3 regions of the Syntrophothermus sp. genome follow, and region 1 is predicted to be linked to each of the others. Evidence: riboswitches for the same ligand, from Rfam matches in the RefSeq annotation. Region 1 holds a riboswitch; each other region holds the start of a gene.
What was found. Region 1 has a riboswitch for cobalamin ahead of cobN (cobaltochelatase subunit CobN). Riboswitches for the same ligand answer to the same signal wherever they lie in the genome.
Positions count from the first base shown of each region.

Region 2: linked by a shared signal. The riboswitch ahead of HPY90_RS00700 (S-layer homology domain-containing protein) and the one ahead of cobN (cobaltochelatase subunit CobN) in region 1 are both predicted to bind cobalamin.
Region 3: linked by a shared signal. The riboswitch ahead of cobT (nicotinate-nucleotide--dimethylbenzimidazole phosphoribosyltransferase) and the one ahead of cobN (cobaltochelatase subunit CobN) in region 1 are both predicted to bind cobalamin.

Region 1 is NZ_JABUEX010000082.1:282-6,044, reverse strand. It holds gene thiC (phosphomethylpyrimidine synthase ThiC) at 1-996, shown strand, start outside; gene bzaB (B12 lower ligand biosynthesis ThiC-like protein BzaB) at 999-2,270, shown strand; cobalamin riboswitch at 2,327-2,613, shown strand; partial or broken gene cobN (cobaltochelatase subunit CobN) at 2,918-5,763, shown strand, end outside.
Region 2 is NZ_JABUEX010000001.1:134,964-140,726, reverse strand. It holds gene HPY90_RS00705 (DUF4430 domain-containing protein) at 1-374, opposite strand, end outside; gene HPY90_RS00700 (S-layer homology domain-containing protein) at 439-3,213, opposite strand; cobalamin riboswitch at 3,419-3,655, opposite strand; gene yihA (ribosome biogenesis GTP-binding protein YihA/YsxC) at 3,799-4,395, opposite strand; gene lon (endopeptidase La) at 4,392-5,763, opposite strand, start outside.
Region 3 is NZ_JABUEX010000001.1:46,068-51,830, reverse strand. It holds gene galE (UDP-glucose 4-epimerase GalE) at 1-350, shown strand, start outside; gene cobT (nicotinate-nucleotide--dimethylbenzimidazole phosphoribosyltransferase) at 591-1,718, opposite strand; cobalamin riboswitch at 1,986-2,190, opposite strand; gene HPY90_RS00300 (FAD-binding and (Fe-S)-binding domain-containing protein) at 2,369-5,434, shown strand; gene HPY90_RS00295 (NADH-quinone oxidoreductase subunit N) at 5,480-5,763, opposite strand, start outside.

The sequences.
Region 1 (5,763 bases):
GGGGACATTGACGGTGCCCGGCGGGCCGTGCTGGCGGCAACCACTACGCCCGTGGGTACCCTGCCCGTCTACCAGGCCCTGGCGGAGGCCCGGGAGAAGTATGGAGCGGCGGTAAAAATGAAGGTGGACGAGATGTTCGATGTCATCGAGCGGCAGGCCGCCGATGGGGTGGATCTTCTGGCCCTCCACTGCGCCACCACCTGGCAGACCCTGCGGGCGGCCAAAAAGCACCGCCGCGTTGATTACCTGGTCAGCCACGGGGGCAGCCACTTAATGGGCTGGATGATTTACAACCAGCAGGAGAATCCCCTTTACGAGCATTTCAACCGGCTGCTGGAAATCTGTCGCCGCTATGACGTTACCTTAAGCCTGGCCGACGGCTGGCGTCCCGGCTGCCTGGCCGACTCCCTGGATGCCGCCCAGGTGCAGGAACTGGTGGTTCTGGGGGAACTGGTGGCTCGGGCCCGGGAAAAAGGGGTGCAGGTGATGGTGAAAGGGCCCGGTCACGTGCCCCTGGGGCATCTGAAGGCCACCGTGCAGCTGGAAAAGCAGCTCTGCCACGGAGCGCCCTATTTTGTCTTCGGCCCGGTGGTTACCGACATCGCCCCCGGGTACGACCACATTACGGCGGCCATCGGTGGGGCGCTTTCGGCCTGGGCCGGGGCGGAATTTCTCTGTTATGTTACTGCCGCGGAGCACCTGGGGCTGCCCGATGTAGAGCAGGTAAGGGAGGGCGTCGTTGCCGCCCGCATTGCCGCCCACGCCGCCGACGTGGCCCGGGAGCCCCGGGCCGCCCGGTGGGACCTGGAGATGTCCCGGGCGCGCAAGGCCCTGGACTGGGAGAGGCAAATCGAACTGGCCCTCGATTCCCGCCGGGCCGGAACTCTTCGCCGGGAGCGCAGCCGCGGTTCTCACCGGGCATGTGCCATGTGCGGCAAGTATTGCGCCATGCAGGTGGTAGGGGAATATCTGGGCAAAGAGCAGGGGGTGTGTTAGATATGACGCAGTTGCTGGCGGCCAGAGAAGGCCGCGTTACGCCGGAGATGGAAGAGGTGGCCCGGCAGGAGGGGGTGGACCCGGAATTTATCCGGGCCGGGGTGGCCGCGGGTGCCATCGTCATCCTGAAGAACAGGTTACGGAAAGGAATCCGGCCCTGCGCCATCGGGCAGGGTCTGCGGACCAAGGTGAATGCCCTCATCGGCACCTCCAGCGACCGGGACGATCCGGAAATGGAGGCCCGCAAGATCGAGGTGGCCATTTCTGCCGGGGCCGATGCCATTATGGACCTGAGCACCGGTGGGGATATCGACGGCATGCGGTGCATCAGCCTGGAAAGGGCCACAGTTCCCGTGGGGAGCGTGCCCATCTACCAGGCGGGCATTGAGGCCATTGAGAAGAGGGGCGGCATTGTGGCCATGACCCCGGAGGACATGTTTGAGGCCATAGAAAAGCAGGCCGCCGCGGGCATTGATTTTATGGCCATTCACTGCGCCCTGAATTTTGAGGTGGTGGAGCGCCTGCAGAGAACCGGACGGGTAACGGACATTGTGAGCCGGGGCGGCGCCTTCCTCACCGGCTGGATGCTGCACAACAAAAAAGAAAATCCTCTTTACGAAAACTACGACCGGGTGCTGGACATTCTGCGGAAATATGACGTCACTTTAAGCCTGGGAGATGCCATCCGCCCCGGGTGTATTGCCGATTCCCTGGACGGCGCCCAGATTCAGGGCCTGCTGGTGGCCGGGGAACTGGTTGCCCGGGCCCGGGAAAAGGGGGTGCAGGTAATGGTGGAGGGGCCGGGGCACGTGCCCATCCACCACGTGGAAACCACCATGCTGCTGCAAAAGCAGCTCTGCCACCAGGCCCCGTATTTTATCCTGGGCACCCTGGCCATTGATGTGGCCCCGGGGTACGATCATATTACCGCAGCCGTCGGCGGAGCCCTGGCCGGGGCTTCCGGGGCGGATTTCATCTGCTACGTCACCCCGGCGGAGCACCTGGGTCTGCCCACGGAAGAGGACGTGCGCGTGGGGGTGATGGCCGCCCGTATTGCCGCCCACGCTGCCGACATTGCCAAAGGCGTCAAAGGAGCCTGGGAGTGGGATTTAAAAATGGCCCGGGCCCGGGCTTCCCTGGACCGTGCGGCAATAGCCGGCCTGGCTCTGGACCCGGCCCTGGTTCGCTGTTACTTTGAGAAAGAAAAAGGGGAACCGTGCAGCGCCTGCGGCGATGAATGCGCCCTGCGGCTGGTGGCGGAGTATTTCCAATAGTTTCACAAGGTGGAAAGCAGGAATTTGTGGAGGAATAGCGAACAGTTTTCAAAAAAGTGAATATGGTCGGAATGGGTTGCCTTGTTTGCACAGGGCTGAAAAGGGAATCAGGTGAAAATCCTGAGCGGTCCCGCCACTGTGATGGGGAGTCGCCGTACACGAAGCCACTGTCCTGCACTCAATGAGGAGCACTGACTCCCGGGCCAGGTTCAGTTTGGAAATGGCTGACATTCGGCTCGCGTTGTTAATGATAATTGTGTTAATGATAATTGAGTGCTGGATGGGAAGGCGTACGGTGATGATGAGCCAGAGCCAGGAGACCTGCCCATTCCATCTGGCCGTACCTGCCTACGCGGATAGGTAAGGAGGTTTTAGCCTTTTGAGTGAACCCCGTCGTGGCAGGCGGGGTTTTTGATTTTCATTCGACCTGTCAAAGGGGGGTAGCGCTCTTGGGTCTAAAGATTTTGTTTTATACTGCCATCGAAGGAGAGTTGGTCAACTTAAGCCGCGCCGTTAAGTCCCTGGCCTCTGAACATGGCCCTTTAATCGAGGTCTTTGCCCGGGCGAAGCGGGATCTGCAGAGCACCGAAAGTATCGGGGAACTGCTCCGGCTCGTTCCCCAATGTCACTTGCTTGTTCTCCACCTGATGGGTGGGCCTGATTCCCTGCCGGGTTTTGAACCTTTGACGAAACTGGCCCGGGAGAAAGGCATCCCTTTGGCTGTGATGCCATCAGCCGGGGAGAATGTCTCCGAACTGATGCAGTTGAGCCTTCTTCCGCCGGATGATTACCACCTTATGCGCCTGTATCTCAGCTACGGCGGTAAAGCAAACCTCAGGAACCTCCTCCTGTGGGCGGCCAACCGCTTCCTCGGCAAGGACCTCCCGGTAGAGGAGCCAAAACCCCTGCCCTGGGAAGGCCTCTACCACCCCGACTTCCGGGAGGAGAGCGCTCTTGCGGCATACGTAGAAGAAAAGATCAAGGAGAAGAAAAGGCCTCCTGTAATCGGGATCCTCTTCTACCAGAGCTACTGGGTGGCGGGAAACACCGGTTTCGTCGACGAACTGATCCGGGGAATTGAAGACCAGGGAGGTATAGCCTTACCGGTTTTTCTTTATGCCACGAGGAATGACGAGATCGGGAGCCGGGGAATTGAATGGGTGATCGCGAATTATTTCTGTAAGGATGGCCGGCCAGTGGTTGACGCGGTGATAAACACCCTGATGTTTTCCCAAACAATGGCTACTCCTACCTTCGGTCGGGCGGCGGGGGAGAACTTTTACCGGAAGCTAGGCGTGCCCTTGATCAAGGCCATCATCTCGCTGACTCCTTACGCGGAGTGGGAGGAGAGCCTGCAGGGGCTCGCCCCTCTTGATGTGGTGATGAGCGTCGCCCTCCCCGAGTTTGACGGCGCCCTGATCACCGTCCCTATCGCCACCCGGGAGGAGGAAGAGCAGGACCCGTTCACAGGGGCAACGTTGATCAAATACGCACCAGTTGCCGACCGCGCGAGAAAAGTGGCTTCTTTGGCGATCCGCTGGGCGAGACTCCGTCACAAACCCAACCATGAGAAAAGGGTTGCCATTATCCTGCACAACTACCCGCCCCGCAACGACTGCATCGGCTGCGCTTTCGGCCTGGACACCCCGGCCAGCGTCCACCGCCTGCTGGTGGTCTTGAAGGAGGCAGGTTACCGGGTGGAGGACCTCCCCCCCGACGGGGCGGCGCTGATGGAGAAGATCTTGTCCGGCCTCACCAACGAGCGGGGTTGGCTCGACCCCAGGGAGTTGGACCGCCGGGCGGCAGCGCGGGTAGAGCAGGAAACTTACGAAAAATGGTTTGCTGCTTTTCCGTCCCGTGCCCGGGAGAAGCTAGCAAGAGATTGGGGCGACCCTCCTGGGGAGGTTTTTGCTTACGGAAAGCACCTGCTCGTGCCGGGCATCTTCCTGGGGAACATCTTCATCGGCATCCAGCCCGTGCGCGGCTTTTTCGAAGACCCCTCTCGCATCTACCACAGCCCGGACCTGGCGCCACCTCATCACTATCTTGCTTATTACCGGTGGCTGCGGGACGAATTCAAGGCCGATCTCGTCTTCCACATCGGGAAGCACGGCTCCCTGGAATGGCTTCCCGGCAAAGGGGTCGGGCTTTCCCAGGCCTGCTTCCCGGACCTTGTTTTCCCGGATCTGCCTCACGTTTACCCCTACATCATCAACAACCCCGGCGAGGGAACCCAGGCCAAGCGGCGCTCCCACGCCTGCATCATCGACCACCTCATCCCTGTGATGACCAAGGCAGATACTTACGACGAACTGGCTGAAGTGGAGGCGCTGGTTAAGGATTACCACACCGCCAAGACCCTCGACCCCTCCAAGCTCCCGGCCTTGCGCGGCCTGATCTGGGAGCGGGTGGAGGCTGCCCATCTCGACCACGACCTCGGCATCTCCAAGGAAGGGGCCGAGAAAGACTGGGAGAGCTTCCTGGAGCGCCTCCATACCTACCTCTGCGAAGTCAAGGACACCCTGATCCGCGACGGGCTCCATATCCTGGGCCAACCCCCCGAAGGCGACCGGCTCGTGGAGATGCTGCTTGCCCTCACCAGGTTGCCTAACGGAGCAGTTCCTTCCCTGCGCGAGCAGGTGGCCGGGTTCTTGGGCCACGACTATGCCGCTCTTTTGGAAAACCCTGGATATTTTTCAAGTAAGCATAGCTGCACCTACGGCGAGATCTTGGAGGAAATCGACGGGAAGGCCCGCGCCCTCCTCGAGGCTTTCGCTAGGGAAAACTAAGCCCGGGAATAAGCGGTGGATGTCACGAGACAGGTGCTGGGAAAAGAAGACGAGGGGATCGGCCGGGTGCTGGCATATGTTGCCGAAACTCTGGTCCCGGCTCTAAGGGCCACGGAGCAGGAGCTTGTCAATTGTCTTTCGGCTTTAGAGGGAGCTTATATCCCGCCCGGGCCCGCCGGGGCGCCGACGCGGGGGATGGCAGATATCCTCCCGACCGGACGCAACTTCTACTCAATTGACCCCCAGGCAATCCCCACCCGGGCCGCCTGGCACACGGGACAGGCGCTTGCCAATGCCCTTTTGGAGCGGTACCGGCGGGATGAGGGAAAGTATCCGGAAAGCATCGGGATGGTGATCTGGGCCACCAACACCATGCGGACAGGGGGTGATGATGTTGCCGAGGCCCTCTACCTCATGGGGGTCCGCCCGGTCTGGGAGAAAAGCGGGCGGGTCAAGGGATTAGAAGTAATTCTCCTCGAGGAGCTGGGGCGGCCGCGCATCGATGTCACCATCCGGGCGAGCGGGCTGTTCCGGGACGCTTTTCTCAACGTTATCCACCTTCTAGATCAGGCGGTGGAAATGGTTGCCTCCTTAGACGAGCCTGAGGAGCTGAACTTTGTGGCTGCCCACGTGCGGGCTGAAGTGAAAGAAAAAGTGGAGGCCGGGATGGAACCGGAACACGCCAGGAGAGAGGCCCTCTGGCG
Region 2 (5,763 bases), on a different contig from region 1:
CCGAAGTCTTTCGTTACCACGAGGTGCACCGTAGCAGCGGTTTGTCCGGTTTTTCCCTCACCTTTTTCGAGGAAAGCATCCTGGTCAGAAGCGGTACCGGGACTTGCTTTTGTCCCGGTAGGCTCCTTAGTGTCCGCCGTTTTTCCAAGCGTTTTCTCCTGAACGGTATCGTTTTTTGCCTCACCGTCTTTGGCCGCTGCAGAAACAGGGATTCGATCCGCATCTTTTTCCGGGCCTGCGCTCTGAACAGCTGCTTCCTTTGTTTTATTGCCGGCAACATCATTGGCCGTCCGGTTGCCACAACCGGCAACCGTCACGGCCAGGAAGACAACCATCAGGACTGCCAAACAAAAACCCAGTCGGCGTTTTAACAAAACATCATTCCTCCCCCAAAGTCCCTGCTTAAACGGGGCCCTTCAACTCCCTGCGCCTTGCACCCTATTTTGACCCTGGTTCTGCGGCCTGCGATTTCAAATACCTGTAGACGACCACCGCCGCTTCTGCCCGGGTCGTGCTCCTTTGACCCTGGAAGGTTGATCCTTCACAGCCTCTCATGAGGCCGCGTTCTACAACGTACTCCACACTTTTCCGGGCCCAAGCAGGGGTAGATTCTTTATCTCTTAGAACTGTTTGGCTTAGCTGTCCGGGTGCTGGCACTGCGGGCATCCGGGCTAGGATCGAGGCCATCTCGAAGCGGGTTATGGTTCGGCCGGGACCAAAAGTACCGTCGGGGTAACCGCTGGCAATGCCCTGGTTGGCTACCGCCCCGATAACACCTGCAAACCAGTCTTCATACTTTACATCTCGGAAGCCAGTGCCTCTGACCTTGTCCGGAGTCAGGCCTAAGGCGTTTGCCACCATCGCAGCGAATTCTGCCCTGGTTACCGGACGATCCGGTTCGAAGCCCTTGCCGGTTCCGCGGACAACACCCTTGGCTGCCAGGTACTCTATAGCTTCCTTGGCCCAAGCAAAGTTCTCACCGACGTCGGGGAAAGAAATTGTCTTTTCCGGTTGTTTCGTCGCGACCACCTGGTTCGTCGGCGGCAACTCGATTACCGCAAACTTGGTAAAGTGGTCGGTTTTGAATACGGCCAACCCTTTCTTGGCGTCTATCAAGCCGGGAATAGGCACCCATTGTTTGTTCTTCTCGTCGTACCAAGCCGGGGTCAGGAGTTCCAGCTTCATGTCCTCGTCTACCGGCAGCTTAATAGTTACGGTGACGGGGGAGGCGAATTTGGTGCCGCTGGGCTCAAACTCATAAAGCGATGATGCGATTTTACCCGGGACCTGCACGTCAACTTGGGACGAATTCAATTCCTTGAGCGATATTTCTACCGTCTCGTTCAAGGCCTTGGCGGGTATGAGCAACGACACCTCCTGCTTGGTATCTGCCAGCACGGCTTCTTCCGTTCCAACCTTCACGGTTACGGATACCTGGTTTTCCGCTAACTCCTTTTTCAAAGCTTCGACCTCGGATTTTGACATGACCTGCTCCCGGTTGAGGATCTTGGTCCCGGTCAACACCTGCTCCAGCTCGCTTTGGTATCGGCTGACGGTTTCCTTAACCGCCTGCACAATCTCGGGGCTTATCGCTGCCGTCTGAACTTCTTGCAGGTATTTACCGCTAACGAGATCCTCCCATTTAGGACCGCCGGACATGGCGTTGGTGCTGTACCAGAAGATAATCTTGTCATTTTGACGCACCGAGCAGTCGCCGGGCAGAACACTCGGCATGCTTCCGTTCACACTGTAGCACCAGCCGTTCATCCCCTCGTTTCGTTCGCCTTCTATAGCAACCACCAGCCCGGGCCACTGGCTCGAAAACTCCCAGCTCAAACCCGTTTTGTCCAAAGCCCCCATCGCTGTCAGCCTGAATCTATCGTCGGGAGAAAGCTCCACCGAACCCGGTCCGTATAAGAGGTATCCATCCTTGCCGACCACCGCAATGTTCACGGATATTGTACCGGATCCAGGGGTCGTGCCTGACCCAGAATTCGCGGCAGCTACTGTTACCGTTGCCGTTCCGGTCAGACTCCCGTAACTCGCCCTCACCAGGGTGGTACCTGGAGCAAGGGCACTAAGCACGCCTCCAGTATCTATACTGGCGACACTGTCATCACTTACTTCCCATACTGCTTGCGATGTTACATCGGTTTCGGTTCCATCTACTTGGAATAATTGGGCTGTAAAAGCTTGTGTGGATCCCACGCTGACTGTGGCTTGCGGTGGGTTTACCAACAAGGCAGGTGTTACGGTAGCATCCAGCATCAGGTAGGCATCAAGAACCCAGGTGTTATCCATTATGTTCTTGCTGGTCCCGAAAGTTCCGTCCCCGTTAAGGGCTCCGGTCAAAAGATAGGTAACCGGACTGTTTTCTTCGCTGTTTTTCCAGGATCGGGGATCCATATTTAAAAGAGTTAAGGTATATATTACTTCCGCGGTGTCTATTGCAGGGTCGTCCCAACCAGCGTCATCTTGAAAACTGCCATTCTCTTTCTGTAGTGCTTTCAGCCATTCGAGGCCCGCCTCTATGGCCTGTGTCACAGCATCTGTCTGGTCCCCTAAGGCATAGTCCTTTAGATAATCCAAAGCTCGGATTGCCTGGCAGGTTGCCACAGTATCGTTCCAGGAACTGGTCCAAGCCCCGGTATTCATATCCCTTTGGCTTAGAATATACTCAATGGCCGCATTTTTATCGTAAACCTGGTCTATTACCCCTGCCCTTCCCAAAAGCTCAAAAGCCGCGATGTCGCCGAAAGCGTTGTCGTCAAAAGACCCGTTTCCCGTGCTTTTCTGACGGTCGTTCAGTATCTGAAGCAGTTGGTTGGCTTTCTCATTATCCCCGAAAGCCTGGACTGCCAGCAGATGCTGGGCCAGGAGTTTAGATGAATAAGTACCGCTAGGATTGGACAGTATCTGGTATGTTTTCGCCAGAACCTTATCCTTAAAACTCTGGCTCTCATAAACCCAGCTGCTCAAATCGACTCCGGCCTTATCAAGCACATATGCATCGTAAGCGCCGAAACTCGTCCAACCGTCATCTACTGGAGTCCCAGTTTGAAACAAGACATAATTATTCTGCACCGCCCTGGCGGCAAGGTCATCAAAACTCACCTGGGCTTCTGCGGTTCCTGGCAGAACAACCGTTGTTAACAAACTTGCCAATAAGCAAATCAATGTTATCAGACGATAACGTCTGCGGTTCTTATGCATAGATTTTAACCCTCCCTCAGCCAAAACCTTCACTAAACCAAACCAGCATCTTTCTTTAGACGTCAAACACCGAGTCTCCGTCTACGGCTACTCATTCGAACCAGAAACCAATTAAAAAACCCCACTTCCACTGAAAGAAGTGAGGTTCGTACTCATAAGCTCACATATGCCCTCATACCGCACTCCCCCTCTCATGCGGAAGGATGACGATGCGTAGTCTCGGGCAGGTCTCCTGACTCGCGGATCCTTGCTCCATTCCCACCTTCCCATCCGGCACGCAACCGGTTGGCTTAAAACCGGATACATGTTCGAACAGTGGCTTACCGGGAATGTCGCTCCCCGCTCACAGTGGCGCGACCGTCCAGGATTCTCACCTGGTTCCCTTTTTAACCTCGTCTCGGTTTCCCACCGGGACAAGGACACCCAAGACCTCGTATCATTCAGTTGTCGTTTGTATGTTGCATTAATATTAATACCACATTTGCTCAACAACCGGCAACCATTTTTGTTGTTTAGTGCCACACCGTACTAAAGAGTGCATTCTTAATTCTTAATTCTTAATTCTTAATTCTTAATTCTTAATTCTTAATTCTCAATTCCTACCATTTCACCAATAGCCCGTACCAGCTCATCCCTTCCCTCACCGGTGAGGCTGGAAAAACATAGCGGTGGATCTGATAAACGGAGTTCCCGCTGGATAGCCGCCAGTTGCGTTTTCCATTTTCCGCGGGCTATCTTGTCGGCCTTGGTAGCTACTACTATGCGGGGAATCTGGTGATAACCTAGCCACTCGCTCATGAGTTTGTCCGTTTCAGTTGGATGATGCCGTATGTCTACGACCTGAACAACGCACTTCAGCTGGCGCCTCTCCTTGAGGTACTTTTCTATCAAAAGGCTCCACCGCTTGCGCTCTGCCTGCGAGACTTTGGCATACCCGTAGCCCGGCAGGTCCACCAAAAACCAGGCATCATCGAAAAGGTAGTAGTTTATAGTCCTGGTCTTGCCAGGGGTAGAGCTGGTCAGAGCCAGGTTCCGCCGGTTGGCGAGGCAGTTGATCAAAGAAGATTTGCCTACATTAGACCTTCCAGCCAAAGCTATTTCCGGCAGCCCCGATGCAGGCAAAGATTCTATATCTACGTAAGAGCCCTTGAATTCAGCTTTCTTCACTCTCATGTTCTTCATTGAAGGGTTTGCTCGGCAACAGGTCCTATGACTTCTCCCAGGCTTTCTTTAGCCTCAGGCATTCCTCTAACCAGGGCCTTTTCCAGTACCTGGTCCATATGGTCTACCAACACAAATTCCATCTTCTTCTTAACATTGGCAGGAACCTCTTCCAGGTCCTTTTTATTTTCGGCAGGCAGAATGACTGTGGTAATGCCCGCCCGGTGAGCAGCCAGCACTTTCTCCTTGATCCCGCCTACAGGGAGAACCCTTCCCCTTAAAGTAATCTCTCCGGTCATGGCTACATCGCTCCGGACCGGCTGTTTGGAAAAAGCCGAAGCCAAAGCCGTAGCCAAAGCAATGCCCGCCGAAGGGCCGTCTTTAGGAATAGCCCCCTCTGGCACGTGTAGATGCACATCGTATTTCTCGTGAAAATCGGACTCGGTGATCCCCAGCTCCCCCGCTTTGCTTCTCACATAGGAAAGGCTGGCCTGGGCCGACTCTTTCATGATATCGCCTAGGTGTCCCGTCATCGTCAATTTACCGGTTCCGGGAAGCAAAGCGACCTCCACCGACAGGGTGTCACCACCGGTCTCGGTCCAGGCCATGCCGGTAGCAACCCCGACTTGATTTTCTTTTTCTGCCGTACCGTACCGGTATTTTTCTGCTCCCAGGAAAGTCGGTACCGAATTGCTGGTTACCCTAACCGACTTGTTTTTATCAGCCACCACTTCCCGAGCCACCTTACGGCAGATGGTAGCAATCTCCCGTTCCAAGTTACGCACCCCGGCCTCCCGCGTGTACTGCCTGATTATCTTGCGGATAGCGCCTTCAGAGAAACCGATATTCTTCTTTTTCAGACCGTGTTCTTTGATCTGTTTCGGTACCAAATAGTCCAGCGCGATCCTGGTTTTCTCCTCTTCAGTGTACCCGGAGATGTAAATGACCTCCATCCGGTCCAACAGAGGACGCGGGATGCTGTAGGGAGAATTGGCAGTCGTTATAAACATCACTTTAGATAAGTCAAACGGCACCTCCAGGTAGTGGTCGCTGAACATGTGGTTCTGTTCAGGATCCAGCACTTCCAATAAAGCCGAAGCGGGATCTCCCCGAAAGTCGGAGCTCATCTTGTCCACCTCGTCCAGCAAGAAAACAGGATTCTTAGTTCCTGCCTGCTTCATTCCCTGGATAATACGCCCAGGCAAAGAACCTACATAGGTGCGGCGGTGTCCTCTAATTTCCGCTTCATCCCTGATCCCGCCCAGAGACATGCGCACGAACTTTCTCCCCAAGGCCCTGGCAATAGACTTTCCGAGCGAGGTCTTACCCACTCCCGGAGGCCCGATGAAACACAAAATGGGCCCCTTCATTTTTCGAGCCAGCTTCCTT
Region 3 (5,763 bases), on a different contig from region 1:
CCCCTGACGGGACCTGTATAAGGGACTACATCCACGTAGACGACCTGGCCCAGGCTCATCTCCTGGCGCTGGAACACTTGCTCGCCGGAGGCAAAAGCCGGGTTTACAACTGCGGATACAGCCGGGGTTATTCGGTTCTCCAGGTGGTGGAAGCGGCCAAGAAAGTCACCGGCGTCGATTTTCCCGTCAAGTACTCTGGCCGTCGCGAAGGGGATCCCCCGGCCCTGGTAGCGGGTGCCACCAAACTCCAGGCCGAACTAGGCTTCACTCCTCGTTACGATAACTTGGACTACATAATCGAAACCGCCTGGCGCTGGGAACAAAAACGGATCCGCCTGGCTTTGAAATAAGACCTGATTAGCCCAGATTAACTTTATTTGGCCCCAGGGCTAAGCGAATACGAGCTTGAATAACGGACGAATAAACCGACAGGGGGTATATTTCCTGTCGGTTTATTAGCTCGTGTGGTAACCTTTGTCCATGAAAATTGCGGGCAAACATTATTGTAGTCACCGCGGTTTTCCTGTGGTGGAGGCAAAAACAATATGCTGCACGCAGGCTTATTCCTTTGAGACGCTTTCTTGTCGGCTTCATGGAATAGAGACTGCCTTAGTTCCCTCTCCTATTAAATCCTGCTCGCTCTGGCGCTCTTCCACGCTCCGGGAAACGCTGGCCTGTTCGAAGGTAGCCATTTTCCCTATCACTTGGGCAGCCCCTTCGATGATAGGCATAGCCAGGGCGGCACCCGTGCCTTCTCCCAGACGCAGGTCGAGGTCAAGTAACGGGCGCAGACCGAGGCGTCTCAGCATGTGCCTGTGCCCGGGCTCGCGCGAAACGTGTCCGGCAAACATGTAGTCCGCGCTAGCCGGCGCCAGTGCGTGGGCCAGAAGAGCGCCGGCCGTAGATATAAGCCCGTCTACGACGACCGGCACCCGGCAGTAAGCCGCCCCCAGGATCAGCCCGGCAATACCGCCGATTTCAAACCCGCCTACCTTAGCCAGCACATCCACCGCATCGTTTGGATCCGGCTTATTTATCTCGAGCGCTTTCTTGATGGCCTGGATTTTCTTGCTCAATCCAACATCATCCACTCCGGTGCCCCGACCCGTAATCTCAGCCACGGAAAGCCCCGAAAGAGCAGCCAGTATCGCGCTGCTCGGAGTCGTATTTCCTATACCCATATCCCCGGTGCCGAGAAGCTCCACTCCTTCTTCGACCAGATGGCACGCGATGCGGATTCCGGCCTCTAGGGATTGAACAGCCTGCTCTCTGGTCATGGCCGGTCCTTTGCACATATTTTTAGTCCCGTAGTCTACCTTGTACGAAAGGATCTTCCCCTGCTGCACGAGTTTGCCGAGATCCTGGGCCACCCCCATATCGACTACTATAACCCTGGCACCTGCTACCGAAGCCAGCACATTTATAGCCGCTCCTCCGGCTACAAAGTTGGCGACCATTTGCGGTGTCACTTCTTGAGGATAGGCGCTGACCCCTTCTTCCACCACCCCATGGTCTCCGGCCATGGTAACAATGGCTTTACGGCTAACGCTCGGTTTTAGGGTCTCTTTAATGGCCGCCAGGCGTTCGGCAATCACTAGAACTTCCCCCAGGCTCCCGCGGGGCATGGTCAAGTTGTCGATATGACTCCGCGCCTTTTGCCGCCATTCATCCTTCAACGGTTCGATGCCTTGAATAACCTTGTCCAGAGTTAAAACCACAGTAATTCCCCCTCCTTGGTTCTCGCCAATAGCGACCTTCCAACTGTCCTCAACATGAGTACCACTTCAGCCGTGTGTCCAGTACCTCTGCCAATGTGACATGCCACGACACAAACCCGGCCCGGCCCAAGCTATCAAAATACCCCCACTAACAAAATCATCTACCCCCTCCCCCTTAAACAAATCAGCCAAAATAAAAAAGTCCCCGGCTTAAGCCGAGAACTTTACCATCGTCCTCGAGCACGTCGTCTTCCTCACCGCGAGAAGACGAAGAGCTCATACCAGGCAGGTCTCCTGGCTCCCGGATCACCGCTGCCTGCGCCTTCCCATCGCCCTTCCCCGAGACGTCTCTCGGGTTGAGAAACAGTGGCCAATCGCAGGCTCGCTCCCCGGTCACAGTGGCGGGACCGCTCGGGCTTTTCACCCGATTCCCTATTATCCCCGACGGGGCACCTGGCTGAGATTGCTACTATGCTCTTTGATTTCAAATTGTACTGGTACCCGTTCCTCGTGTCAAGAACAAAGTCTTCTTTTCCTCCCGGCTCCCCAGTCCCTTTCTTTCCTTACCACAATTCTCAAGGTATTCCAAAACCCCCTATTGCCGTTTGTACGTTTATGGACTATATTGGTCTTAAAAGGAGGGATTTGTGATGTCAGGTCTGTCAGCCCAGGTAAAGGATCAACTCCGCTCCCGGCTTGGCAACAGGGTCTCTTTTGACGAACTGGAAAGAAGGCTCTACGCCCATGATATGGGGGTCATGCCCTCCATGGTGAAGCCCCTGGTGGGAAACCCTATTCCCGATGCAGTGGTGCAGCCAGTATCGGAACAGGAGTTGGTGGAACTGGTGCTTCTGGCTCGGGAACACAGCTTCAAACTGACCCCGCGCGGCAAAGCAACCTCCGGCTATGGAGGAGTTCTGCCGGTTAACGGCGGCCTGGTAGTGGAATTCAACCGCATGCACCGGATCCTCCGTGTCGACGCGGATAACAGAACCGCCACCGTAGAACCCGGAGTGGTGTGGAAAGACCTGGAATACCACCTCAACCAAGCCGGTCTTACCCTGGCCCTGTATCCCACCAGCTTCCCCTCTTCCACGGTCGGAGGCTGGCTGGCTCAAGGAGGAGCCGGTATCGGCAGCTACGAATTCGGGTATTTTAGGGAAAACGTGGTCAAAGCCCGCGTGGTTCTGCCTGATGGTACGGTCAAAGAATTTTCCGGGCCAGACCTGGATCTGGTAAGCGGCGCTAACGGCATCACCGGGTTCATCAGCCAGGTCACCATCAACGTCAAGCCCCTGCGACCTCTTTCCCTGAGCGCCGTGGCCTTCAACGAGGCTGAGGATCTGGGGCGTTTCTTGAACGGACTTTACGCGCGCCGGGTCCCCTTGTGGTCGGTTACCTTCATCAACCCCGACGCAGCCCGCATGAGGAACCGCTTACCCCTCCACCTGCACCACGGGCGTCCGGTGCAGGACCCGCACCGGGTAACCCTTCCCGAAAAGTACATCATCCTTATGGCCTGCACTGAAGAGAGGTGTGACCTGATTAAGCCCGAAGTATTGAGCCTGGCTTTTGGCTGTGGTGGCGAGCTCCTATCTGAGGAAATAGCCGAACACGAGTGGGCGACTCGTTTCGAACCCATGCGGGCCAAGCGCATTGCCCCTTCGCTCATTCCCAGCGAAGTCATCGTGCCGGTGGAAAAGATGGCCCAGGTGATACAAGAAACTACCAACGAAATCAAACACCCGTTTATTCTGGAAGGCTTTGCCGTCAACCGGCGGGAAGTAGTGCTTTTAGGCTTTATCCCCCACGATGAACGCCGCTTCAGCTTTAACCTGGCTTACGGCCTTTCCTTGACTGCCTTGAATACGGCCTTGAAGCACGGAGGCAGGCCGTACGCCACCGGCCTCTACTTCACCGGCTTTGCCCGGGAAGTCATGGGATCGGAAACGGTTGACCGCCTGCGACGGTTCAAGGAAGAGCATGACCCCGAGAGCTTAATGAACCCGGGTAAGGTCCTGGACGGAAGTTTTCTGTCCTCGGGTCTCAAGCTGGCCAGCCGCCTGGAGCCGCTGGTGAGGGTTTTCGGCAACCTGGCTCAAGCCAGCGAAACCCGGGAAGTGTTCGAAGAGCGCAAAGGTATTCCAGGAGACATCGTGTGGTACGCCTTTGCCTGCTCCCAGTGCGGGTACTGCATAGACCACTGCGACCAGTACTACGGCAGGGGCTGGGAATCGCAGTCGCCGCGCGGCAAGTGGAGTTTCCTTAAAATGTATCTGGAAGGCGAGGTCGAGTTTGACCAGCGGGCGGTGGATAACTTCCTGGCCTGCACCACCTGTGAAATGTGCAACCGGACCTGCCAGTTGGACCTACCCAACGAGTCTTCGTGGCTCAAGCTGAGGGGAATATTGGTCGACAAATGGAAGTTCCGCACCTTCCCCCCATTCGAGATCATGGCCAACACCATGCGCCAGCAGGGCAACATCTGGGGCAGCTATGCCCGGGACCGCGATGCCTGGATAACCGATGAACTCAAGCCCTTTATAAAAGAGAAAGCCGATTACGTGTTCTTCCCTGGCTGCACCTCGTCCTTTGTGGAGCAGGATGTAGCCCGCTCCACCGCTTATATTTTGCACCGGGCCGGCGTCGATTTTGCGTACATGGGCAAAGAGGAATGGTGCTGCGGCATACCGATGCTGGTGGCAGGCAGGTGGGAAGTCTTCGACGAGGTAGCCAGTCACAATATCGAGCTGGCCAAAAGAACAGGTGCGAAAAAGATTATAACCTGCTGCCCGGCCTGCTGGCTGGTATGGGAGGTTTACTACCGCCACTGGGCCGAGGAACACGGCATAGAATATCCGTTTGAAGCCATGCACTACGCCGACGTGTTAGCCGACAGGATCGACGCGGGCGAGTTCGTCATTCCCGGAGACATCGGGCGCAAGGTTACCTACCACGACCCCTGCCACATGGGGAGGGCCGGAGTCCGCTATGAAGGGCCGCGCACCCTGATCAACGCCCTGCCCGGCAGTAATTTCCGTGAGATGCGTTTCCACCGCGAGGACGCGCACTGCTGCGGGGGTGTTCTGACCCTGGTGGCCGACCCCGATGTAGCCGAAGAGATCGGAGCCATGAGAATACAAGAAGCACTTGACGCGGGAGCCGACACCTTGATCACCGCCTGCCCTTGCTGCCGGGTGCAGTTGAAGCGCTCGCGGGACAAGCGCGACCTGTCGGTAGAAATCACAGACCTGGCCGTCCTCACGGCCCGAGCCTTGGGCTACGATGTCCCCGCGTCGGACCCGGTCATCGCAGAGAAATGGGGCGTATTCGAAGCCATGATCCGGCTGATGACCCCTTGGGGTATGGCCGAGCTCATGGCTAAGATGCTGCCTGAAATGATCGAAGCTATGCCTGACTTTTACCGAGGCATGATGCACATGGTCAAAAAGGCACCGGATGCGGTTAAAGGACCTATGATAGCGATGATGAAGAGCCTTCTTCCTTCCCTTTTCCCATCGCTGATGCCGGAAGTGATGCCCAAAGTGCTGCCCCGGATGCTGGAGTTGGTTGGTGAAGCGGTTCCCTTGCCCGAGTACCTGGCCGAACAGATGCCGAACCTCATGCCCCCGGCGATGGACGTTCTGATGCCGCGGATGCTGCCCGAAATCATTCCCTACTTCCTGCCTCATCTCGAGGCCTACCTGAGAGCGTGACGGGATTACTCCCCCTTCACGCTTTCTCGTTCATCGGCTCAACGGTTACGGGAGGGGAGTAAAGAAGGAAAGCGGCGCGGGATAGATGCCGATGAGAACGGTGGCCACGAGGCACACCCAGAGGGTCAGGCCTGTGGCCGTTCCCGGGTTCAACCTGGTGACTGTCCCTGCCTCACCGATATACATGGCTTTAGCCACCGACAGGTAGTAGTAAACGGAAACCATGCTCATGACAAGGCCAACAAACGCCAGCCACAACCACCCTGCTTGCACCGCACCCGTGAACAGGTAAAATTTACCGACAAAGCCTGCCAGGGGAGGAATCCCGG